3 regions of the Streptomyces sp. SYSU D01066-1 genome follow, and region 3 is predicted to be linked to each of the others. Evidence: riboswitches for the same ligand, from Rfam matches in the RefSeq annotation. Region 3 holds a riboswitch; each other region holds the start of a gene.
What was found. A riboswitch is a leader RNA that binds a small molecule or an ion and turns the genes downstream of it on or off. The one in region 3 is predicted to bind cyclic di-AMP.
Positions count from the first base shown of each region.

Region 1: another riboswitch for cyclic di-AMP. It lies ahead of ACY1JF_RS16630 (M23 family metallopeptidase); the one in region 3 lies ahead of ACY1JF_RS01670 (C40 family peptidase).
Region 2: another riboswitch for cyclic di-AMP. It lies ahead of ACY1JF_RS00650 (transglycosylase SLT domain-containing protein); the one in region 3 lies ahead of ACY1JF_RS01670 (C40 family peptidase).

Region 1 is NZ_JBUDHV010000015.1:26,617-34,529, forward strand. Features, by position in the region: gene ACY1JF_RS16615 (DNA gyrase/topoisomerase IV subunit A) at 365-2,821, opposite strand; gene ACY1JF_RS16620 (M16 family metallopeptidase) at 3,456-4,817, shown strand; gene ACY1JF_RS16625 (M16 family metallopeptidase) at 4,814-6,202, shown strand; cyclic di-AMP (ydaO/yuaA leader) riboswitch at 6,405-6,565, shown strand; gene ACY1JF_RS16630 (M23 family metallopeptidase) at 6,578-7,342, shown strand; gene ACY1JF_RS16635 (GntR family transcriptional regulator) at 7,536-7,913, shown strand, end outside.
Region 2 is NZ_JBUDHV010000001.1:134,146-142,058, reverse strand. Features, by position in the region: gene ACY1JF_RS00660 (LolA family protein) at 1-943, opposite strand, end outside; gene ACY1JF_RS00655 (polyprenyl synthetase family protein) at 1,175-2,185, opposite strand; cyclic di-AMP (ydaO/yuaA leader) riboswitch at 3,129-3,317, shown strand; gene ACY1JF_RS00650 (transglycosylase SLT domain-containing protein) at 3,322-3,843, shown strand; gene ACY1JF_RS00645 (HAD family hydrolase) at 3,869-4,672, opposite strand; gene ACY1JF_RS00640 (GNAT family N-acetyltransferase) at 4,903-5,967, shown strand; gene ACY1JF_RS00635 (glycosyltransferase family 2 protein) at 6,004-7,434, shown strand; gene ACY1JF_RS00630 (polysaccharide deacetylase family protein) at 7,757-7,913, shown strand, end outside.
Region 3 is NZ_JBUDHV010000001.1:341,468-349,380, reverse strand. Features, by position in the region: gene ACY1JF_RS01685 (esterase/lipase family protein) at 1-640, shown strand, start outside; gene ACY1JF_RS01680 (M23 family metallopeptidase) at 908-2,557, shown strand; gene pcrA (DNA helicase PcrA) at 2,733-5,264, opposite strand; cyclic di-AMP (ydaO/yuaA leader) riboswitch at 5,496-5,670, shown strand; gene ACY1JF_RS01670 (C40 family peptidase) at 5,679-6,860, shown strand; gene ACY1JF_RS01665 (hypothetical protein) at 6,943-7,296, opposite strand; gene ACY1JF_RS01660 (LuxR C-terminal-related transcriptional regulator) at 7,764-7,913, opposite strand, start outside.

The sequences.
Region 1 (7,913 bases), on a different contig from region 3:
GGTGGGCCGGCCGGTCGCCGCGGTGGCCGGCACCCGCCACGTCCCCCTTCACCGGCCGTCCGCTGAAGTCCGTGTGCCAGGAGCCGGACGACCTCGCTTGTGGCCCTGTCCGGAGGACACGCACACCGTCGGCACGGAACGGACCGCGACCCGGGCGGACAGCAGCAGCCGCCGGCGTCGCCCGGCCCGGCCGCGATCCGCGACCACCTCGCCCACCGGCTCCGGGGGAACGCGCGGGCCGGCACCCCCAGCGCGACCCGAGCCGGCAACCGCTCATCCGGCGACGACCTCACCGGTCCGGGCCTTGACAGCCTCGGCACACCACACCCGACGGACCAGGAGCCCGAAACCGCCGGTATCGCGTCTAGGCCGGACCGGCCACCACCGAGACCGTCTTCGGCAGTGACACACCCGACCCGTCGCGGCGCGGGTCGATCTCCGGCAGCTCGGCCGGTGTGCCGTTCTTCTGCGCGGCCCGGGCCGGCGCGGGACCCGCCCAGGCCAGCGCCAGGCAGTCCTCGCCCTTCAGGAACCGCTGGCAGCGCACACCGCCCGTGGCCCGGCCCTTGCGCGGATACTGGTCGAACGGCGTCAGCTTGGCCGTGGTCTGCACGGAGTCGTCCAGCGTCCCGCGCGAGCCCGCCACGGTGAAGACCACCGCGTCCGTCGCCGGGTCGACCGCCGTGAACGAGATGACCTTCGCACCCTCGGTGAGCTTGACGCCGGCCACGCCGCCCGCCGGACGGCCCTGCGGACGGACCTGCGAGGCCTGGTAGCGCAGCAGTTGGGCGTCGTCCGTGATGAAGACCAGGTCCTCCTCGCCCGTGCGCAGCTCGACCGCGCCGACGATCCGGTCGCCCTCCTTGAGGGTGATGACCTCCAGCTCCTCCTTGCTGGCCGGGTAGTCCGGCACCACCCGCTTGACGACGCCCTGCTCCGTACCGAGCGCGAGGCCCGGCGAGGACTCGTCGAGGGTGGTCAGGCAGACCACCGTCTCGTCGTCCTCCAGGGAGACGAACTCCGCCAGCGGCGCGCCGCCCGCCAGGTTGGGCGTGGGCATCTCCTCGGGCAGCTGCGGCAGGTCGATCACGTTGATCCGCAGCAGGCGCCCGGCGGACGTCACCACGCCCACCTCGCCGCGGGCCGTGGCCGGCACCGCCGAGACGATCAGGTCGTGCTTGACGCGCTTGCCGCCGCCGTCCGGGGCGAACGGCTCGTCGTTCGCCGTACGGGCCAGCAGTCCGGTCGAGGAGAGCAGCACCCGGCACGGGTCGTCCGCCACCTGGAGCGGCACGGCGGCCACGGGGGTGGCCGCCGACTCCAGCAGCACGGTCCGGCGGTCGGTGCCGAACTTCTTGGCCACCGCGGCCAGTTCCGCCGAGACCAGCTTGCGCAGCTCCTGGTCGGAGTCGAGGATGCGGGTCAGCTCCTCGATCTCCGCGGTGAGCCGGTCCTTCTCGGCCTCCAGCTCCACGCGGTCGAACTTGGTGAGCCGGCGCAGCGGCGTGTCCAGGATGTACTGGGTCTGTACGTCGCTCAGCCCGAAGCGCTCGATCAGGCGCTCCTTGGCCTGCGCGCTGTTCTCGCTGGAGCGGATGAGACGGATGACCTCGTCGATGTCGATCAGCGCGGTGAGCAGGCCCTCGACCAGGTGCAGCCGGTCGCGGCGCTTGCCGCGGCGGAACTCGCTGCGCCGCCGTACGACGTCGAAGCGGTGGTCGAGATAGACCTCCAGCAGCTCCTTCAGGCCCAGGGTGAGGGGCTGGCCGTCCACCAGGGCGACGTTGTTGATGCCGAAGGACTCCTCCATCGGCGTCAGCTTGTAGAGCTGCTCCAGGACGGCCTCCGGCACGAAGCCGTTCTTGATCTCGATGACCAGGCGCAGTCCGTGCTCGCGGTCGGTGAGGTCCTTGACGTCCGCGATGCCCTGGAGCTTCTTCGCGCCGACCAGGTCCTTGATCTTGGCGATCACCTTCTCCGGGCCGACCGAGAACGGCAGCTCGGTGACGACGAGGCCCTTGCGGCGGGCCGTCACCGTCTCCACGGTCACCGTCGCGCGGATCTTGAACGTGCCGCGGCCCGACGCGTACGCGTCCCGGACACCCGGCAGTCCGACGATCACACCGCCCGTGGGCAGGTCGGGACCGGGGACGTGCTTCATCAGGGCTTCGAGATCGGCGTTCGGGTACCTGATGAGGTGCCGGGCGGCGGCGATGACCTCGCGCAGGTTGTGCGGCGGCATGTTGGTGGCCATGCCGACGGCGATGCCCGAGGCACCGTTGACCAGCAGGTTGGGGAAGGCGGCGGGCAGCGCCTGCGGCTCCTGCTCCTGGCCGTCGTAGTTGGGGGCGAAGTCGACGGTGTCCTCGTCGATCGACTCCGTCATCAGCCCGGCCGCCTCGGCCATCCGGCACTCGGTGTACCGCATGGCGGCGGGCGGGTCGTCGTTGCCCAGCGAGCCGAAGTTGCCGTGGCCGTCGACCAGGGGGACGCGCATCGAGAACGGCTGGGCCATGCGGACCAGGGCGTCGTAGATCGACGCGTCGCCGTGCGGGTGCAGCTTGCCCATCACCTCGCCGACGACGCGGGCGCACTTCACGTACCCGCGCTCGGGCCTGAGGCCCATCTCGTTCATCTGGTAGACGATGCGGCGGTGCACCGGCTTGAGTCCGTCGCGTGCGTCCGGCAGGGCACGGGAGTAGATGACCGAGTACGCGTACTCAAGGAATGAGCCCTGCATCTCGTCGACGACGTCGATGTCGAGGATCTTCTCCTCGTACGGGTCGTCGGGCGGCGGGGTCTTCGTACTACGGCGGGCCATCGCTGCCGGCTCCTCGCTGAAGCGTGAACGGTGATCTGACGCGGTCCATTGTGGACCGAGGCACTGACAGCGACCGACCAGGACCCGTCGCGGGCGCCCGGCCCGGTGCTGTCCCGCAGGGTACGCCCTCACCTTTGCGGCCTCACGCGCACGCCCGGGCCCGCCGTCGGCGGCGCCCGCCGGGCAGCCTCGGAGCGATCTGCCGGCCCCGACGCGCGTCACCACGAGCACCGGCCGGTTCCCGCTGAGGCGCGCGCCGGGGCGCTCGCCCGCTCGCGGCCTCCGTCCCGTGCCCCTGCCTGCCCGCGCCCTCCCCTTGGTGCGTGCCCGCACCCGCGCCCGCACCGCCCGCGACCCCCCGCCGCCGCGCCCGCGCCGCCCGCACCGCCCGCGACCCCTCACCGCCGCGCCCGCGCCGCCCGCACCGCCCGCGACCCCTCACCGCCGTGCCCGCGACCCCTCACCGCCGTGCCCGCGGAGCTGCTCGCTCTCGGCGTACGGGAGGCGGGAACTTCTCCAGTGGTCCGCGCGCTTGCATACAGTGGCAGGACCGATAGGAATTCCGCAGTTCCGGCCCGTGACGCGGTCGGCACCGGTGATTCCGTCCAAGGTTTCCGCGATCGAAGGGACGTACATGCCCATGGGTCACACGGCCACAGCCGAGGCAGGCTCCGGCGGGCTGACAGCGACCGAGCACCGCCTGGCCAACGGCCTGCGCGTGGTGCTCTCCGAGGACCACCTGACCCCGGTCGCGGCGGTGTGCCTCTGGTACGACGTCGGCTCGCGCCACGAGGTCAAGGGCCGTACCGGTCTGGCTCACCTTTTCGAGCACCTGATGTTCCAGGGCTCCGCCCAGGTCAAGGGCAACGGTCACTTCGAACTGGTGCAGGGCGCCGGCGGCTCCCTCAACGGCACCACCAGCTTCGAGCGCACCAACTACTTCGAGACCATGCCCGCCCACCAGCTGGAGCTCGCCCTCTGGCTGGAGGCCGACCGCATGGGCTCCCTGCTCGCCGCCCTCGACGACGAGTCGATGGAGAACCAGCGGGACGTCGTCAAGAACGAGCGCCGCCAGCGCTACGACAACGTGCCCTACGGCACGGCGTTCGAGAAGCTGACCGCCCTCGCCTACCCGGAGGGCCACCCCTACCACCACACCCCGATCGGCTCCATGGCCGACCTGGACGCGGCCACCCTGGAGGACGCCCGCGCGTTCTTCCGCACCTACTACGCGCCGAACAACGCGGTGCTGTCCGTGGTCGGCGACATCGACCCCGAGCAGACGCTCGCCTGGATCGAGAAGTACTTCGGCTCCATCGCCTCCCACGACGGCAAGCCCGCCCCCCGGGACGGCTCGCTGCCCGAGGTCATGGGCGGGCAGCTGCGCGAGGTCGTCGAGGAGGAGGTCCCGGCCCGCGCCCTGATGGCCGCCTACCGCCTGCCGCACGACGGCACGCGCGCGTGCGACGCCGCCGACCTGGCCCTCACCGTCCTCGGCGGCGGCGAGTCCTCCCGCCTCTACAACCGCCTCGTACGGCGCGACCGTACGGCCGTCGCGGCCGGCTTCGGTCTGCTGCGCCTGGCCGGAGCGCCCTCCCTGGGCTGGCTGGACGTGAAGACCTCCGGTGACGTCGAGGTGCCGGTCGTCGAAGCCGCCATCGACGAGGAGCTGGCCCGGTTCGCCGAGGAGGGGCCCACCGCCGAGGAGATGGAGCGGGCCCAGGCCCAGCTGGAGCGCGAGTGGCTGGACCGGCTCGGCACGGTCGCCGGCCGCGCCGACGAGCTGTGCCGCTACGCCGTCCTGTTCGGCGACCCGCAGCTCGCCCTGACCGCCGTACAGCGCGTCCTGGAGGTGACGGCGGAGGAGGTACAGGAGGTCGCCAAGGCCCGCCTGCGCCCCGACAACCGCGCGGTGCTCGTCTACGAGCCCACCGCCCCCGCAGCCGACGCCGACGCCGACGACGCCACCGACGAGAACGAGGAGGCGGCCAAGTGACCGAGCTCGCCACCATGGACTTCCACCCCCGGCCGCAGGCGGGCGAGCCCAAGCCCTGGGCCTTCCCCGCCCCCGAGCGCGGCACGCTCGGCAACGGCCTCACCGTCCTGCGGTGCGACCGCCCCGGCCAGCAGGTCGTCGCCGTCGAGCTGTTCCTGCGCGCCCCCCTGGACGCCGAGCCGGCCGGTCTCGACGGCGTCGCCACCATCATGGCCCGCGCCTTCTCCGAGGGCACCGACAAGCACTCCGCCGAGGAGTTCGCCGCCGAACTGGAGCGCTGCGGGGCCACCCTGGACGCGCACGCCGACCACCCCGGCGTCCGGCTCACCCTCGAAGTGCCCGCTTCCCGCCTCGCCAAGGCGCTCGGCCTGGTCGCCGACGCCCTGCGGGCCCCCGCGTTCGCCGACAGCGAGATCGAACGCCTGGTGCGCAACCGGCTCGACGAGATCCCGCACGAACTGGCCAACCCCTCGCGCCGGGCCGCCAAGGAGCTCTCCAGGGAGCTGTTCCCGGCGGACTCCCGGATGTCCCGTCCGCGCCAGGGCACCGAGGAGACGGTCGCCGGCATCGACTCCGCGGCCGTCCGCGCCTTCTACGAGAAGCACGTCCGCCCCGCCACCGCCACCGCCGTGGTCGTCGGTGACTTCACCGGCGTCGACCTCGGCGCGCTGCTCGACGACACCCTCGGCTCGTGGACGGGCTCGGCGGCCGAACCGCGGCCCGTGCCCCCGGTGACCGCCGACGACACCGGCCGCGTCGTCATCGTGGACCGCCCCGGCTCCGTCCAGACGCAGCTGCTGATCGGCCGTACCGGTCCCGACCGGCACGACAGCGTCTGGCCCGCCCAGGTGCTCGGCACGTACTGCCTGGGCGGCACCCTCACCTCCCGCCTGGACCGCGTCCTGCGCGAGGAGAAGGGCTACACCTACGGCGTCCGCGCCTTCGGCCAGGTCCTGCGGTCCGCGCCCGACGGCACGGGCGCCGCGATGCTCGCCATCAGCGGCTCCGTCGACACCCCCAACACCGGCCCGGCCCTCGACGACCTGTGGAAGGTGCTGCGCACGCTCGCCGAGGGCGGGCTCACCGACGCCGAACGGGACGTCGCCGTGCAGAACCTGGTGGGCGTGGCGCCGCTGAAGTACGAGACCGCGGCGGCCGTCGCGAGCACGCTGGCCGACCAGGTCGAGCAGTACCTGCCCGACGACTACCAGGCGACGCTGTACCAGCGGCTCGCCGAGACCGGCACGGTCGAGGCCACCGCGGCGGTCGTCAACGCCTTCCCGGTGGACCGTCTGGTGACCGTCCTGGTGGGTGACGCGGCGCGGATCAAGGAGCCCGTCGAGGCCCTCGGCATCGGCGAAGTCACCGTGGTGAGCGCCGAGTAGCGGCACGCGCGCGTGGGGCGGTTCCGGCGACCTTCGTGCCGCCGGAACCGCCCTGTGTCCGAATGGGGTGGATTGGTGCAGAGGTTGCCCGTCTGCCCTGTGGGATGGACAACAAAAACCGTGATGCGTTTGAGTCTTGAACCGACGCCCGCTTAGCGTCTCCCCGGCTGTCCGTCAGGCAGTGCGCCGCACCCGCGGCACCGGACAGTCATCGCCGAGTCCCCGTACGGCGCGAGCCAGGGGAGCCGGGGACCCACCAGTCCCTGGGGTGAATCGGACGCCCGCGCGCAGCGAGGGGGCCCGTAGGAGACCTTCCTGCTCCGAACCCGTCAGCTAACCCGGTAGGCGAGAGGGAAGGAAAGGACCAGCCTCTACATGGCGTTCACGCGCGCCACCGGCAAGCACCGCCGTCCCGGCCGGGTACACCGCACCACCGTCCGCGCGGCCGGGGTCGCGACCCTCACCACCACCGGCGTCATCGGCACCCTCACGGCCCCCGCGTTCGCCGCCGAGCCGTCCCCCCAGGACACCGGCCTCACCCCGGTCATCACCCTCGGCGACTCGGTGGCCGAGGAGGTCAGCGCCCAGGCCGCCGCCCAGCGGCAGGCCGCCGAGGACGCCGCCGCCCGGGAGCAGGCCGAGCGGGCCGCCCGCGAGCGGGCCGCCGAGGCCGCCGAGCAGGCCCGCGAGGACCAGGAGCGCGCCGCCCGCGAGGCCGAGCGCAAGCGCCTGAACACCTACGTGGCCCCCATCAGCGGCTCCTACGTGTCCACCGCGTACCGGGCCAGCAGCGGTCTGTGGTCCTCCGGCACGCACACCGGCATCGACTTCCACGCCGCGTCCGGCACCGCCGTCCGCGCGGTCGGCGCCGGCACGGTCGTCGAGGCCGGCTGGGGCGGCGCGTACGGCTACCAGGTCGTGATCAAGATGCACGACGGGACGTACACCCAGTACGGCCACCTGTCGTCCATCGGCGTCTCCGTCGGCGAGACGGTCACCCCCGGCCGGCGGATCGCCCTCTCCGGGGCGACCGGCAACGTCACCGGGGCGCACCTGCACTTCGAGGCCCGCACCGGGCCGGAGTACGGCTCGGACATCGACCCGGTGGCCTACCTCCGCTCCCACGGCGTCACCGTCTGACGCCCCGCGGCACGGCACACCCGAAAGCCCCGGCTCCCCGAGCCGGGGCTTTCGGACGTTAAAGGTGACCAAAAACAGACCAAAAACAGCCAGGGAAACCGCCCCCCCGTCGGAAAGCGCGGCGCATTGCAATAGAGTCACTGAACACGCGTCAATCGTCGACGTTTCACGGGGATTAAGGCGGAGGTCGGTCATGCGTATTCCGGCGCATTCGGTGTGCACGGCGATCCGGGACGACATCGTCGCCGGTGTCTACGAGCGCGGCAGCCGGCTCACCGAGGAACTCCTCGCCCGGCGCTACGGCGTCTCCCGCGTCCCCGTGCGCGAGGCCCTGCGGACCCTGGAGGCCGAGGGATTCGTGGTGACGCGGCGCCACGCGGGCGCGTGCGTGGCCGAACCCACCGAACAGGAGGCCGCCGACCTGCTGGAGATGCGGCTGCTCCTGGAGCCGCTCGGCGCCGCCCGGGCCGCCCAGCGGCGCACCGAGGCCCATTTGAAGGTGCTGCGCGGCCTGGTGCGGCTGGGCCAGGAGCGGGCCAGGCGGGGCAACAGCGACGACCTGCGCTCGCTG
Region 2 (7,913 bases), 210 kb from region 3:
CGGACCCGGCGGCTCCGGAACCAGACCCGGACCCGGAGGCCGGCGCCTCCTCGATCGCGTCGCCCTCCGTGACCTTCGCGCCCTCGGGCGGCGTGAAGTCGAACGTCGACGCGGCCGGCTCGGCGAAGCTGACCCTGGTGAAGCCGGCGTCCACGACCGCCGAGCCGCCGCCCGCGGGGCTGAGCGTGAACTTCAGCGGCACCCCCGTCTTTGCGTCCACGGCCACGCTGATCGAGCCGACCGTGGAACCCTCCTGCTTCGGCTCGATCACCAGGCGGTACGCGTCCCGGCCGGCCACCTGCGCGGTGCCGTCGACGGTCACGGAGGTGGTGTCGTCGACCGCCTTCAGGACCTGCGCGGCCATGTCGCCGGGGGTGGCCGGCAGCTCCTCGCGCCGTTGGCCGGTCCCGGCCCGGTCGCCGGTGACGGTGGAGTGGTAGACCTCGCCGGACTTGCTGTCGTAGCCCCAGACGTCCTCGCCGTCGTGGATCAGGCTGTACTCGGCCGCGTCCTGGAGCAGCGACACCTTCTGCCGGTCGGGACCGTCCACCGCGACGCGCAGGGTGTGGGTGCCGGAGGCCAGCTCGGTCAGCTTCGTGGCCGGGTCGGCGGAAGAACCGCCGTCCGCGGACCCGGAGGCCGGGCCCGCGCCGTTCAGCAGGCCGCTCTCCAGACCCCCGAGGTCCGGCAGGCCGAGGTCGGTGCTGATCTTCACCGTGCCGGACAACCGCTGCGCGTCCGACGCGGCCACCTTCTCCAGGAGTCGCTGCGCCGTGATGTCGGGAAGGTCGGGGTCCCCGGAGTCGGCGAGCGCGGGGACCAGCCCGATCGTCGCCGCCGCGACGCCCACCACCGTGACCGGGACGACGTACCGCGTGGCCCTGCGCCGTCCCGTCCCGCGCTCCTCGGTCTCGGATCCGGATCCGGATTCGTACGGTGTCATGTGCCCTACCTCCGTCGTAGGCGGCGGCTGTCCGCGGCCTCGCACCAGTCCACCCTGAGCCGCCATTCTCACCCGAATCGGTGAGGATGTGTTGTTTTCCGTGATGACCATCTGACCAAATCGGCCATCGGGAAGCGTCAGACCGCAGGCTCAACTCCGCCTACTGCCGCGGGATGACACGCGTACGCGGAGGGCTCCCCCAGCCGTAGGGGAAGCGGAGTCCGGAGGGGCTCAGCCGGCCCGGTGCACCACCGCGTCGCACAGCTCCACCAGCGCGGTCTTCGCCTCGCACGCGCGCAGCGGGGCCAGGGCCGCGCGGGCCTCCTCGGCGTGGCGGACGGTGTCCCGCCGAGCCTGCTCCAGGGCCGGGTGGGCGCGCAGCAGGCGCAGCGCCTCGGCGTGCCGGGCGTCGTCGGTCAGGTCGGAGGCGAGCAGCTCGCACAGGGCGAGGTCCTCGGCGAGCCCCAGCCGGGCGGCGCGCTCGCGCAGCCTCAGGACCGGGAGGGTGGCGATGCCCTCGCGCAGGTCGGTGCCGGGCGTCTTGCCGGACTCGGTGGAGTCGGAGGCGATGTCCAGCACGTCGTCGGCGAGCTGGAAGGCGACGCCGAGCCGCTCGCCGTACTGGGTGAGGACGTCCACGGCCCTCTCGTCGGCGCCGGACATCATCGCGCCGAACCGGCAGGCGACCGCCACCAGCGAGCCGGTCTTGCCGCCCAGCACGTCCAGGTAGTGGTCGACCGGGTCCCGGCCGTCCTGCGGGCCCGCGGTCTCCAGGATCTGGCCGGTGACCAGCCGCTCGAACGCCAGGGCCTGTACCCGGACCGCCTCCGGACCGAGGTCGGCGAGGATCTGCGAGGCCCGGGCGAAGAGGAAGTCGCCGGTCAGCACCGCGACGGAGTTGTCCCAGCGGGTGTTGGCGCTGGGCACCCCGCGCCGTACCGCGGCCTCGTCCATCACGTCGTCGTGGTACAGCGTGGCGAGGTGGGTCAGCTCCACGACCACGGCCGAGGGCACCACCCCGGGGGCGTAGGGGTCACCGAACTGGGCCGCGAGCATCACCAGCAGCGGCCGGAACCGCTTGCCGCCCGCCCGCACCAGATGCTGGGCGGCCTCCGTGATGAAGGGCACCTCGCTCTTGGTTGCCTCCAGCAGTCCTTCCTCGACTGCCGCCATTCCGGCCTGGACATCGGCTTCCAGAGCCTGGTCCCGCACGCTCAGCCCGAACGGCCCGACGACGGTCACGAGGGGTCTCCTGTCTGCTGGTGTCTACTCGCGGCTACACGGCTGGTCGATAGGTCGCTGCCATCACTCAAGTCAGCGTATCCGGTCACGTTTCGATCACCGATAGCGCCCACCGTTGCAGGACGGCCGGTATCAGATCATGAACTGCATGTTCTTGATCAGGTGATATGAGTGGACATAGATCGACTTCATGGAGCGTTCGGGACGCGCCGGTGCCGCGATTCCGCCCGCACCCCTCGGGGACCCACCGAGCCTTTGGGAACCCCCGAAGCTCCTTGAGGATCCCCGAAGCTCCTTGAGGGCCCCCGAAGACCTTTGGGAACCCCTGATCCCAAGAGGCCGCCCGAAAGGCTCCCCGGGCCCCAGCGGCGCCCCGTCAGGCTCCCCGGAGCCCCGCACCCCACCAGACCCCGACATCCCGCCGGCCCCAGCCCCCGTCACAGTCCCCGGGGTCCCAGAGGACCCCGCCGGGCCCCGGCGCCGATCCGCAAGACCCCGTCGAGGGTCCGCCGGGAGCCCATCGAAGATCCCACCACTCCCCCCGACACCGCGCGCCCCGGGAACGTCACCCATTCGATCCACGGACCCCCGTCCCCGCCCCCGGGCGGGCCAGGGGCGGGCCCGGGGGCACTCGCGCCGACGACCCCAGCCGCCCTCGGTCAATAAAAACCGAGTTGGCGCTATTGCCTGATTTACCCCACTTGCCGGCGCCAGTGAGTTGACTCACGCCGCCGCCCGGCCGCGCGCGGCTGCCCGCACGCCCCGCATCCCTTTGCGCCACAAGCCAGTTGACCCTTGGCACCCGCAAAGGATCAAGTACCCCAAATGCCCCAGAACAAGATCAATATGCACGTCAGGTGATTCCCGCACTTGTTCCGGACATGTGCTGTCGCATACGTTCCCGGCCTGTCGAGCGGACGCCGAATCCTGCCACCGCCCGACGCACACCCATCCGACTCATTCACGGCAGGAGCGGGGGACCCAGGTAGGTCGCCGCGCCGGTCACCGGACGTCACCCGACGTCACCGGAGGACCGGAGCGGCTCGGGGTGAAGCCGGGCCCGACAGGGCACGGCCGGGCACCTCCCCGCCCGAACCCGACAGCTCACCTCGCAGGCGTATGGAGAGGAACGCACCATGCCCGCCAAGGCCCTCCGGCACGCCGCCGGCGCCAGCCGCCTCGTCCGCAAGCTCGCCCTCGCCGGTGCCGGCGCCGCCGTGCTGGCGCTGCCGATCGCCGGCGCCGCCGGCGCGTCCGCCGCCCCGGCCGCCACCCCCGCCGTCGCCGACTCGGCCACGGCGACCACCACGGCCGCCCTGACCGCGGCCAGCGGCTACAGCAACACCCTCGACGGCTGGATCCGCCAGTCGCTCGACATCATGGCCGAGAAGGGCATCCCGGGCACGTACGACGGCATCTACCGCAACATCATGCGGGAGTCGTCCGGCAACCAGTTCGCCATCAACAACTGGGACATCAACGCCATCAACGGCACCCCGTCCAAGGGCCTGCTCCAGGTGATCAAGCCGACGTTCGACGCCTACCACGTCGAAGGCACCTCCTGGGACATGTACGACCCGGTCGCCAACATCACCGCCGCCTGCAACTACGCGGCCGCCCGGTACGGCTCCATGGACAACGTCTACAGCGCCTACTGAGCCCCGCCGGGGCCCGGAACACGCCTCAGCTGAACAGCCGTTCGAGGACGACGGCCACGCCGTCGTCCTCGTTCGACAGGGTGATCTCGTCGGCCACCGCCCGCAGTTCCGGATGGGCGCCGGCCATGGCGACGCCGTGGGCCGCCCACCGGAACATCGGGATGTCGTTGGGCATGTCCCCGAAGGCGACCGTCCGCCGCGGGCTCAGCCCCAGCTGCTCCGCCGCCAGCTCCAGACCGGTCGCCTTGGTCACGCCGTACGGCTGGAGCTCGACCGTCCCCGGCCCCGACATCGTGACCGTCGCCAGCGACCCGACCACCGCGCGGGCCGTCGCCGCCAGCTCGTCGTCGGACAGGCGGGGGTGGCGCAGCAGCACCTTGCTGATGGGCTCCGCCCACAGGTCGTCGCGCCGGCCGACCCGCACCGCGGGCAGCGTGGGGTGCGGCATCAGGTACCCGGGCTCGATCAGCGTGAGCCCCTCCACCCCGTCCTGGTCGACGGCGGCGTACACCTCCCCCACCTCGGCCTCGATCTTGCCGAGCGCGGTCTCGGCCAGCTCCCGGTCCAGGGTGACCGACCACAGCAGCCGGTCCGCGGCGGCGTCGTACACCTGCGCGCCCTGGCCGCACACCGCGAGCCCCCCGCAGCCGAGGCCGCCGAGGAGCGCGCGCACTCTCGGCGCCGGACGCCCCGTCACCACCAGGTGGTGCGCGCCGGCCCCGGTCACCCGTGCGAGCGCGGCGAGCGACCGCTCGGAGACGGTGTCGTCGCCGCGCAGCAGCGTTCCGTCCAGATCGGTGGCGACGAGGGCGTATGCGGTGGGGTCCATGATCAGAGAATACGGACACCGCGCGCCCTCGACTCACCGTCGTCGGGCGCGCGCACTCGACGCCGATGTCCGGAACCTGACGCATCACCGGCTAAAGGCGGTTGAAGCGCTGTGCACCGGTTGGCAGCAACATGCTCCGCTCTCTACCGCTCCGAGGGACCCCAGGGGTACTTTCCTTCTGTCCAGGGGGACTTGATCGGGGGGTCGGGTTGAGCAGCGGACGCATTCGTGTGCTGAGGCCGGAGGAACTGGGCGAGGGGGAACGGGAGCACTGGCGGGAGCTGCGCGCCAAGTCGCACGCCCCCCGCAACCCCTTCATGGAACCGGAGTTCACCCAGGCCGTGGGCCAAGTCCGCCCGACGGCGCGGGTGGCGGTGGTGTACGAGGGCGGCGAGAGCGCCGGTTTCCTGCCGTACGAGCGCGGACCGCTGGGGCAGGGACGCGCCATCGGTCTGGGGGTGTCGGACTGTCAAGGGGCGGTATGGCGCCAGGGGCCGCTCCCCGACACCCGGCGGCTGCTGCGCGCCTGCGCGCTGTCGAGCTTCGCCTTCGACAACCTGGAGGCGGGCCAGGGGCTGTTCACGCCGTACGCCGCCGCGCGGTACGCCTCGCACGTCATCGACGTCGCGAACGGCTACGAGGCGTACGAGACCGCGCTGCGCTCCCGGTCGCCGAAGTTCCTCAAGACCACCCTGGCCAAGGAGCGCAGGCTCGGCCGCCAGGTCGGGGACGTGCGGTTCGTGTTCGACGAGCGGGAACCGGCCGCGCTGCGCGCGCTCATGGCGTGGAAGTCGGCGCAGTACCGCAGGACCGGGCGCCGCGACCGGTTCGCGCGGCGGTGGATCACCGGACTCGTCGGCCGGCTCGCCGCCACCCGCGCCCCGGAGTGCACCGGCACGCTCTCCGTCCTCTACGCCGGCGGCCGGCCGGTCGCCGCCCACTTCGGGCTGCGCTCCTCGACCGTCCTGGCCTGCTGGTTCCCGGCGTACGACATGGCCGCCGCGAAGTACTCGCCGGGGCTGGTACTGCATCTGCGGATGGCCGAGGCAGCCGCCGCCGAGGGCATCGGCCTGCTGGACATGGGACGGGGCGCGGCCGAGTACAAGGAGTCGCTGAAGACGGGTGAACTGTCCCTCTACGAGGGCGCGGTGACGCGCTGGGGGGCGGGCGCCGCTCTGTACTGGCTCGGTCGTGAGCCCGCGCGCCGGGCGCACGGCTTCGTGCGCGACCGGCCGCGGCTCGCCTCGCTCGCGGCCCGGACGCTGAAGGGCGCGGCGCGGCTGCGTCGCACGTGAGGACGGTCGATCGCGGACGATCCAGGGGGGATGCGCATGTTCGGGGCAGCGCGTGCACGACGGGAGACGGAACGGGAGATACGGGAGTTCCTGGGCATCGGACCGGTGCAGGTGGCCGAGCTGGAACTCGGGGACGGCGGGGAGGGGGCCTCGCTCAGACCGGGGCCGGGCAGTCCGCCCGTGGTCCCGGGCGAGGTGTTCGTCCTGGTCCGGCGGGCGGGACGGCCGGTGGGCACGATGGTCGGACGGGTGCCGGAGGGCGCCGACGCGGTGTCCGTGCTGACGGGGCTCGTCCGGGACGGCCTGGCGGGCCCGGCAGCGGCGGCGGGGGCTGCATCGGCGACGGGGGCTGTATCGGCGGCGGGAACTGCACCGGCGACGGGGACTGCACCGGCGGCGGGAGCTGTGCCGGCGGTGGGGCCGGGGGCCGTGCCGCCGTCCGCGAGTGTCGTGGTCGCCACCCGGGAACGGGCCGGTCAGCTGGCCCGCGCCCTCGACTCGCTGCTCGCCCAGGACCACCCGGACTTCGAGGTCGTCGTCGTGGACAACGCGCCGGTGACCGACGAGACCCGGGACCTGGTGGAGCGCAAGTACGGCGAACGGGTGCGGTACGTGCGCGAACCGGTGCCCGGGCTCGCGACCGCGCACAACCGTGGGCTCGACGCCGTACGCGGCGAGGTGACCGCCTTCACCGATGACGACGTGGTCGCCGACCCGCGCTGGCTGGCCGAGCTGACCGCGCCCTTCGCCGCCGACCCGGGGCTCGGCTGCGCCACCGGCCTGATCCTGCCCGCGCGGCTGCGCACCCCCGCCCAGGTGCTCCTGGAGAGCCACGGCGGCTTCGCCAAGGGCTTCACCCCACGGACGTACGACCCCGCCGACCCGCCCGCCGACGAACCGCTGTTCCCGTTCACCGCCGGACGGTTCGGCTCCGGCGCCGGCATGGCCTTCCGTACCTCGGTGCTGCGCGAGGTCGGCGGCTTCGACCCGGCCACCGGCGCGGGCACCCACGCCCGGGGCGGCGACGACCTCTACGGCTTCGTCCGCGTCCTGGCCCACGGATACCGGCTGCACTACACCCCGACGGCCCTGGTCTGGCACCACCACCGGGAGACCTGGCGAGATCTGGAGACCCAGGCGTTCGGCTACGGGGCCGGGCTGACCGCGTATCTCACGGCCGTCCTCGTCAACCGACCGGGACTGCTGCCGGCCTTCCTCGCCCGGCTGCCGGGCGGACTGGCCCATGCGCGGGCCTTGACGGCCGTACGGGACGAGGAGGGCGGTGGCGGGGAGGCGGGGGCGCGGGTCCCGGGCGGGCACGACGCCCGTACCCATCCCTGGCCGCGGCGTCTGTCGCGCCTCCAGCGCCGGGGCATGCTGTACGGCCCCCTCGGCTATCTGCGGGCCCGGCGCGCTCTGCGCACGGCCGGACCGGAGTCACCCCGAGCCGCGGTGGCCGGGGCGTGAGGACAACAGGGAGGCGCTGGTCATGACAGGAGAGCCCGCGAGAACCACCGGGGAGGAAACGGGCGGGGGCACGGAAGGCACGGGGACAGCGGAGCGCGAGGGAGCCACGGGGGGAACGGGGGGAACGGGGGGCTCGGGAAAAGCAGAGGGCGCGGGGGAAACAGGGGGCTCGGGAAAAGCAGAGGACACGGAACAGGCGGGGGACACGGAACAGGCAGAGGACGCGGAGCAGGCGGGCTTCCCGGAGCAGGCAGGGGGCGCAGGGAAGGCGGGGGGCACCGGGCCCCGTCGGTACATCCCCGTCTTCCTCTACCACGCGGTCATGGACGACCCGCCCGACTGGATAGCGGAATTCACGGTCACCCCACGTCAGTTCGCCGCCCACCTGGACGCGATCGCCGACAGCGGCCGTACCCCCCTGACGATCAGCGCGCTCGCCGACCACTTCGCCGGACGGGCCCCGCTGCCGCCCCGCCCGG
Region 3 (7,913 bases):
CCGGTCCGTCTTCGTCCTGCTCCGCCGCAGCCTGGCGCAGCACGGCAGGCAGCAGGTCGAATCACTCAACTACTCTCCGCTGACCTGTGACATACGCATCGCGGCGGAGCTGCTGGGCCGGCACCTGGAGGACATCTGCGAGCGCACGGGCAAGGACCAGGTGGACATCGTCGGGCACAGCCTCGGCGGGCTGATCGCGCGGTACTACGTCCAGTGCCTCGGCGGTGACCGGCGCGTCCGGATGCTGGTGACCCTCGGCACCCCGCACACCGGCACCCGCGTGGCACCACTGGCCAACGCGCACCCGATCGTGCGCCAGATGCGCCCCGGCTCTCCGGTGATCGAGGAGCTGGCCCGCCCCGCCCCCGGCTGCCGCACCCGCTTCGTCAGCTTCTGGAGCGACTTGGATCCGCTGATGGTTCCACTGGAGGCGGCCCGCCTGGACCACCCGGACCTGCTGACACGGAACGTCCGGGTCAGCGGCATCGGCCATCTGGCCCTGCCGGTTCACCCTGCGGTGGCCACCGGGATCCGGCAGGCCCTCGACGCGAGTCATATCAGCGCACCGTCCGAGGCCGGCCCCGGCGCCCCCGACGATCCGGCCGGTTCCGCCGGCCCCACGGGGCTCACCGTCGCCTGACGGCCGTCCGGCGGACCCGCATCCGCCGGTCACCGCGTCCGCCGACCACCGCGTCCACCGGACGCGGAAGCGGGATCACTCACGACCGACCTATCGAACAACTCTCGAACACAAGGCCAAACCCGCGCCCGCAGTCCGCCGAATCACAACCGATTGCCCGTTTCCTGCGCGAGTGAAACCTGAGGAAGATTGTCGCGCCCGTGTACCGCCGGGTACAGTCGCCGCACTGCTCTGGCAGCCCCTGTTGTCGAGGCGAAAGAGAAGTTGGTGAACGACCGTCACCCGTCGGGGACCCCCACCGCCCCGGCCGCGGCTTCCGAAGCCGCCTCGGCGCACTACGCGTCGTACGGCATCCAGGAAGCCCAGTACGGCGACCTCACCACGTACGACGGCTACGACACCACCGGTTTTGCGGCGGACCCGCTCTTCGGCGGTCTCCCGGGCCAGAACGCCGGCGGATACGAGACCGCTCCGTACGCCGCGGCCACCACTGCCACGGCCACCGCCGCGACCGCGTACGACACGACCGGCGCGTACGACACCACCCAGTGGACCGGCGGCCACCAGACGCTGGACACCGGCGGGCACCAGCTCCTGGACACCGGCGGCCACCAGACCCTGAACTACGACGCGTACGCCGCTCAGCATCACGCCGCGTACGACACCGGGGCCTTCGACACCACCACCTGGGCGGACGGCTATCAGCCCCTGCCCGCCGTGCCGCCCCAGGCGGGGGCCCCGGACACGAGCGGCCAGTGGGACAGCGCCGCCTGGCTCCAGCCCGACCAGCTCGACCAGTACGGCGCACCGGCCTCCGCCCCGGCCCCGGCGGACCCCGCCGACCAGACCCAGCAGTGGGACTGGGGCACGCAGGCCTTCGACACCGGCGCGTACGACGCGACCCAGTGGAACACCGACGGCACACCCGTGAACGACGGGACCGCTCAGGACGACCCGCAGGGCGATCCGCACGGCGTGTCACACGGTGACCCGCACGGCGACCCGCGCGGCACCCCCCACGACGCCCTGCCGGACGACGGCCTCGCCGCCACCGGGGAACTCCCCGCCGTCACGCCGCTGCTGGAGGAGCAGGAGGGGAGCGCACCGGCCACGGACGTTCCGCAGGCGCCCGCCACCGGCACCCGCGCCGCCGCCCGTGCCGCCGCCCGGGGCGCGTCCCGTTCACGCCGCCGCCAGCCCGCCAAGCGTTCCGCGCTGCTGACCATCGCCGTGCCCTCGGCCTGTGTGATGGGCGTGGCCGGTATCGCCGCCGCCTCCGTCGACGGCCTGCACGGCGACGGCGGCAAGGAGAACACGGCGTCGGCGTCAGACACCCCGGCGGTGGAACCGTCCGCCGCCAACAACAAGCTCGACACCCAGCTCGCCAGCCTCTCGGCCGGTGCCGACGACTTCGCCGACCGGGCCAGCCGGACCCAGGAGCGCATCGACCTCGAGGCCGAGCAGGAGGCGGAGAAGAAGCGCGCGGCGCAGGAAGCGGCGCGCAAGGAGCGGCTGCGCCCCAAGTTCGCGCTCCCGGTGGCGCAGCACGGGCTCAGCGCCTACTACGGCCAGTCCGGCATCAACTGGATGTCCGTCCACTCCGGCATCGACTTCCCCGTCTCGTACGGCACGACGGTGATGGCCGTGACCGACGGCACGGTCCGCACGCAGTACAACACCGCGTACGGGAACATGATGATCGTGACGGCGAAGGACGGTACGGAGACGTGGTACTGCCACCTCTCCAGTTACCAGGTCTCCTCCGGTACCACGGTCAAGGCCGGCGACCCGATCGCGTACTCCGGCAACACGGGCAACTCCACCGGCCCGCACCTGCACTTCGAGGTGCGCCCCTCCGGCGGCGCGGCGATCGACCCGCTGGCGTGGCTGCGCAGCCACGGCCTCGACCCGACGTAGCACATCCGACACCGGCCCCACCGGCGTACGACACCCGACGCGCGAACCACCCGCCGCAGACCCCCCGCCGTCCGAACCACCCGCCGCGGAACCCCCGGCGCGGGACACGCGCCGCAGCCCCCGGCGCGGGACGCCCGAGCCCCGGCCCCCGAAAGGGCCCGGCCTCAGCGTTCCGTCAGAGCTTCTCCACCGGCGCGTACCGCAGCAGCAGCCGCTTCGGTTTGGCGTCGCCGAAGTCGATCGTCGCCTCGGCGTTGCCTCCCGTGCCCTTCACCGCCACCACGGTCCCGAGCCCGAACTGGTCGTGCGTGACCCGGTCGCCGACCGCCAGCGACACCGCCGGCTGCTCACCGGTGCGGCGCGTGGCGAACCCGGACCCGCCGGACGCCGACGACCGCGACCGGGACGACGACAGTGAGGCCGCCACCCCGGAGACCGGCCCCGCGGACGGAGCGGAGGTGCTCGCGCCCGTCCGCTTCCACGCCAGGTGGGCGGCCGGGATCTCCTCCAGGAACCGCGAGGGCGGGTTGTACGACGGCTGCCCCCAGGCGCTGCGCAGCGTCGACCGGGTCAGGTACAGCCGCTCACGCGCGCGCGTGATGCCGACGTACGCCAGCCGCCGTTCCTCCTCCAGCTCCTTGGTCTGGCCGAGGGCGCGCAGGTGCGGGAAGACGCCGTCCTCCATGCCGGTCAGGAAGACCACCGGGAACTCCAGGCCCTTGGCGGTGTGCAGCGTCATCAGCGTGACGACGCCGTCGCCGTCCTCCTCGTCGGGGATCTGGTCGGAGTCGGCGACCAGGGCGACCCGCTCCAGGAAGTCGGCGAGGGTGGCGGACCCGGCCCGCTCGCCCTCTCCCTCCGCCTCCGCGCGCTCCTGTTCGAACTCCAGGGCGACGGCGGCGAGTTCCTGGAGGTTCTCGATGCGGGTCTCGTCCTGCGGGTCGGTGGAGGCCTGCAACTCGGCCAGGTAGCCGGTGCGTTCCAGTATCGCCTCCAGCACGGTGGCCGGTCCGGCACCGGACTCGGCGATCGTACGGAGGTCCTCCATCAGTGTGTTGAAGCGCTTGACGGCGTTCGTGGAGCGCGCGGCCATGCCGTACGCCTCGTCGACGCGCCGCAGCGCCTGCGGGAAGCTGATCTTCTCGCGCTGGGCCAGGGCGTCGATCATCGCCTCGGCGCGGTCGCCGATGCCCCGCTTGGGCACGTTGAGGATGCGCCGCAGCGGCACCGAGTCCTCCGGGTTGGCGAGGACCCGCAGGTAGGCCAGGACGTCCCGGACCTCCTTGCGCTCGTAGAAGCGGACGCCTCCGACGACCTTGTAGGGCAGGCCGGTGCGGATGAAGACCTCTTCGAAGACACGGGACTGGGCGTTGGTGCGGTAGAAGACGGCGACGTCACCGGCCTTGGCCTCACCCGCGTCGGTGAGCCGGTCGATCTCGTCGGCGACGAACTGGGCCTCGTCGTGCTCGGTGTCGGCGACGTACCCGGTGATCCGCTCGCCCGCGCCCGCGTTGGTCCACAGGTTCTTCGGCCGGCGCGACTCGTTGCGCTCGATGACCGCGTTGGCGGCGCTCAGGATGGTCTGCGTGGAGCGGTAGTTCTGCTCCAGGAGGATCGTGGTCGCGTCCGGGTAGTCCTCCTCGAACTGGAGGATGTTGCGGATGGTCGCGCCGCGGAAGGCGTAGATCGACTGGTCGGCGTCGCCCACGACGCACAGCTCGGCGGGCGGGACACCGCCCTCGCCCGGCGGGACGCCCTCGCCGTGGTCGCCGGTGCCGACCAGCTCGCGCACCAGGGCGTACTGGGCGTGGTTGGTGTCCTGGTACTCGTCCACCAGGACGTGCCGGAAGCGCCGGCGGTAGTGCTCGGCGACGTCCGGGAAGGCGCGGAGCAGGTTGACCGTCGTCATGATCAGGTCGTCGAAGTCGAGGGCGTTGGCCTCGCGCAGCCGGGCCTGGTACATCGCGTACGCCTGGGCGAGGGTCTGCTCGAAACCTCCCCCGGACTCCGTCTGGGAGGTGCCCCCAGCGACCCGGGCGGCGAAGTCCTCCTCGTCGATCAGCTCGTTCTTCAGGTTGGAGATCTTCGCGCTGAAGGACTTCGGCGGGAAGCGCTTGGGATCGAGGTCCAGGTCACGGCAGACCAGCGCCATCAGCCGCTTGGAGTCGGCGGCGTCGTAGATCGAGAACGACGAGGTGAAACCGAGCTTCTTCGACTCCCTCCGCAGGATGCGTACGCACGCGCTGTGGAAGGTCATGACCCACATGGCGTTCGCCCGCGGGCCGACGAGCTGCTCGACGCGCTCCTTCATCTCACCGGCGGCCTTGTTGGTGAAGGTGATCGCGAGGATCTGGCCGGGGTGGACACCGCGCGCGCCGAGCAGGTGGGCGATGCGGTGGGTGAGGACGCGGGTCTTGCCGGAACCGGCGCCGGCCACGATGAGCAGCGGGGAGCCGGCGTGGACGACCGCGGCGCGCTGGTTCTCGTTCAGCCCGTCCAGGAGCGCGGCGGGGTCCAGCACCGGGCGCGGGGCGCCGTCCCGGTAGTAGGGGTCCCGCTCCGGCGGCACGTCGAACTTCCCGGCGAACAGATCGTCCGGGATCGGCTCCGGCACGTGCTCGTCCTCGGGCGGTGGCGGGGGTTCCTCCTCGTGGCCGCGGGGGGCCTGGAGGTTCGCCAGGAAGCTGTCGTCAAAGAGGCTGCTCATCGCTCTACGAGTCTAGGGCGCCCCACCGACAACCGGGCGCCCCCCGGGAAACCCGGCCGGACCCGGACCGCCGGACACGCTCCCGCCACCGCACGTCACCCACCGTGAGGACCGTTCCCTAGGTCACGAAAATGTATCGGGCATATCACCCTTCAACCTTCACAGGGGCCGCATGAGTTGGCTACGGTGCGGACGGGCCGCTCGACCCCCACCGGCGAACGTCGCCGGGCCGCGCGGCCTCCGCCGAATCCGGCGTGCCCACGCGGCGCCCGGAACCGGGGACCCACCGTGACACTGGGGTGAATCGGTTCACAGCCCTCCCCCGGGCCCGAACCGTAGGGCAGCCTTCCGTACCACCCCCGCCCGAACCCGACAGCTAACCCGGTAGGCGGAGCACGGAAGGAGTCGCCTCCCTTGGCGTCGCACCGCAAGTCGCGTCCCGCCGGAACGCGCATGGCAGGCATACGGACCCCCGTCCTGGCCACGGCCGCGCTCACCTCCGTGGCCCTGCTCCCCCAGACGGCCACCGCGGCCCCCGCCGACGACCGGCCGAGCCTGGAAGAGGTCCAGAAGAAGGTCGACGACCTCTACCGCCAGGCCGGGTCGGCCACCGAGAAGTACAACGCGGCCAAGGAGAAGACCGCGAAGCAGCGGGAGCAGGTCGACACCCTCCTGGACGACGTCGCCGAGCGCACCCAGGAGCTCAACGACGCGCGCGAGGAACTGGGCTCCTTCGCCGCCGCCCAGTACCGCACCGGCACGGCCGTCTCCGACACCGCGACCCTGCTGCTCGCGGACTCCCCGCAGGACTACTTCGACCAGAACCAGCTGATGGACCGGCTCACCGGCCGGCAGAAGCGGCTGGTCGACGACTACGTCGCCCAGCAGGCGGAGACGATGGAGAAGCGCCAGGAGGCCACCGAGAGCCTCCAGACGCTCACCACGTCGCAGAAGGACCTGAAGGCGGCCAAGGCCGCCGTCCAGACGAAGCTCGCCTCCGCGCGTGAGCTGCTGGCCGACCTGACCGCCCAGGAGAAGGCGCGGCTCGCCGCGATCGAGAGGGAGAAGCAGCAGGAGGCGGCCCGCAAGGCCGATGAGCTGGCCCGGCAGCAGGCCGAGGAGCGGCAGCGCCAGGAGGAGGCCGCGAAGACCGCCGCCGAGCAGGAGAGCGGCTCCTCGGGATCGGCGGGGACGACGGGATCGACGGGGACGACGTCCGCGACCGACTCCTCGTACACCACCAAGGCCGAGAAGGCCCTGGCCTTCGCCCGCGCCCAGATCGGCAAACCGTACGTCTGGGGCGCCACCGGCCCCGACTCCTACGACTGCTCCGGCCTCACCCAGGCCGCCTGGAAGGACGCGGGCGTCGACCTGCCCCGTACCACCTACGACCAGGTCAACGCCGGAACGACGGTGTCGATCTCCGCGGCGCAACCAGGTGACCTGGTCTTCTTCTACGACGACATCTCGCACGTCGGCATCTACATCGGCAACGGCATGATGATCCACGCGCCGAAGCCGGGCGCGTACGTCCGCGAGGAGTCCGTCTACTACGACGGCGAGTCGTCGATCTACAGCGTGGTGCGCCCGGCCTGAGCGGTTCCGCTCCGCCCGGCCTGAGCGGGTTCCGCTCCCCGGCTCCGGTCCCCGGCGCCGGCCGTGTCCACGCGGCCGGCGCTCAGGTCCACAGCACCGCGATGAAGACGTTCACCATGGTCAGCGCGCCGACCAGCCCGAACAGGCCCTTCTCCGCCTTCTCCTCGTCCCGCTTCACGTAGACGAGGCCGAGGATCACGACCAGCACGGCCAGCTTCACGCCGATCTTGATGTTGTTGACGGACTGCCCGTCGGCCTGGTTCAGCCCGACCAGGATCACCCCCGTGACCAGCATGGTCAGCGCGCCGTGCAGCATCGCCGGACCGAAGCGGGCCGTGCCCTCGCCCATCGCCTTCATCTGGGTGAGGAAGCCGCCGAGCAGTGCCGCGATGCCGATGATGTGCAGACCGACGAAGAGGTGGATGAGTACGTCCATGAGCCCGGAGCCTAATGAAGGGCACGGACCCGGCTCACCACCAGCCCCCGGGCGCTCTCCGGCATCATGCTCCGCACGGCCGCCGGGCCCCGATTCCGCACCTCGGGTGGGACGGGACCGGCCGTGCCGCGCCGAGCCCGACCGGCACCTGGACTCGGCCACGCGGATCGAGCGGGCGGGCGGATGATCCACGCCCCGAACCCGTCGGCCCCGGTCCGGGCGGCTCCGGTGGACGAGACGCCGTCCACCGGAGCCACCCGGTTGGTGTCAAGCACCTCGGACTCCGGTGACGCGGAACGGCGTTCGTTCCGGAAGCCGGGAAGGAAGACGAGAAGGAAAACGGGGAACTGCAGCTACCCCGTCGCCCCTGCGACGCCGGCCGGCCCCGGCGAAACCATCGGGCGCGAGCCGCGTCAGACAAGACCCCAGGGCGAGCCGCGTCAGACAAGTCCCCGGCGCGAGCCGCGTCAGACGAGGCGCCGCGCGGTGGCCCACCGTGTCAGCTCGTGCCGGTTGGACAGCTGGAGTTTGCGCAGGACCGCCGAGACGTGGGACTCGACCGTCTTGACGGAGATGAACAGTTGCTTGGCGATCTCCTTGTACGCGTAGCCGCGGGC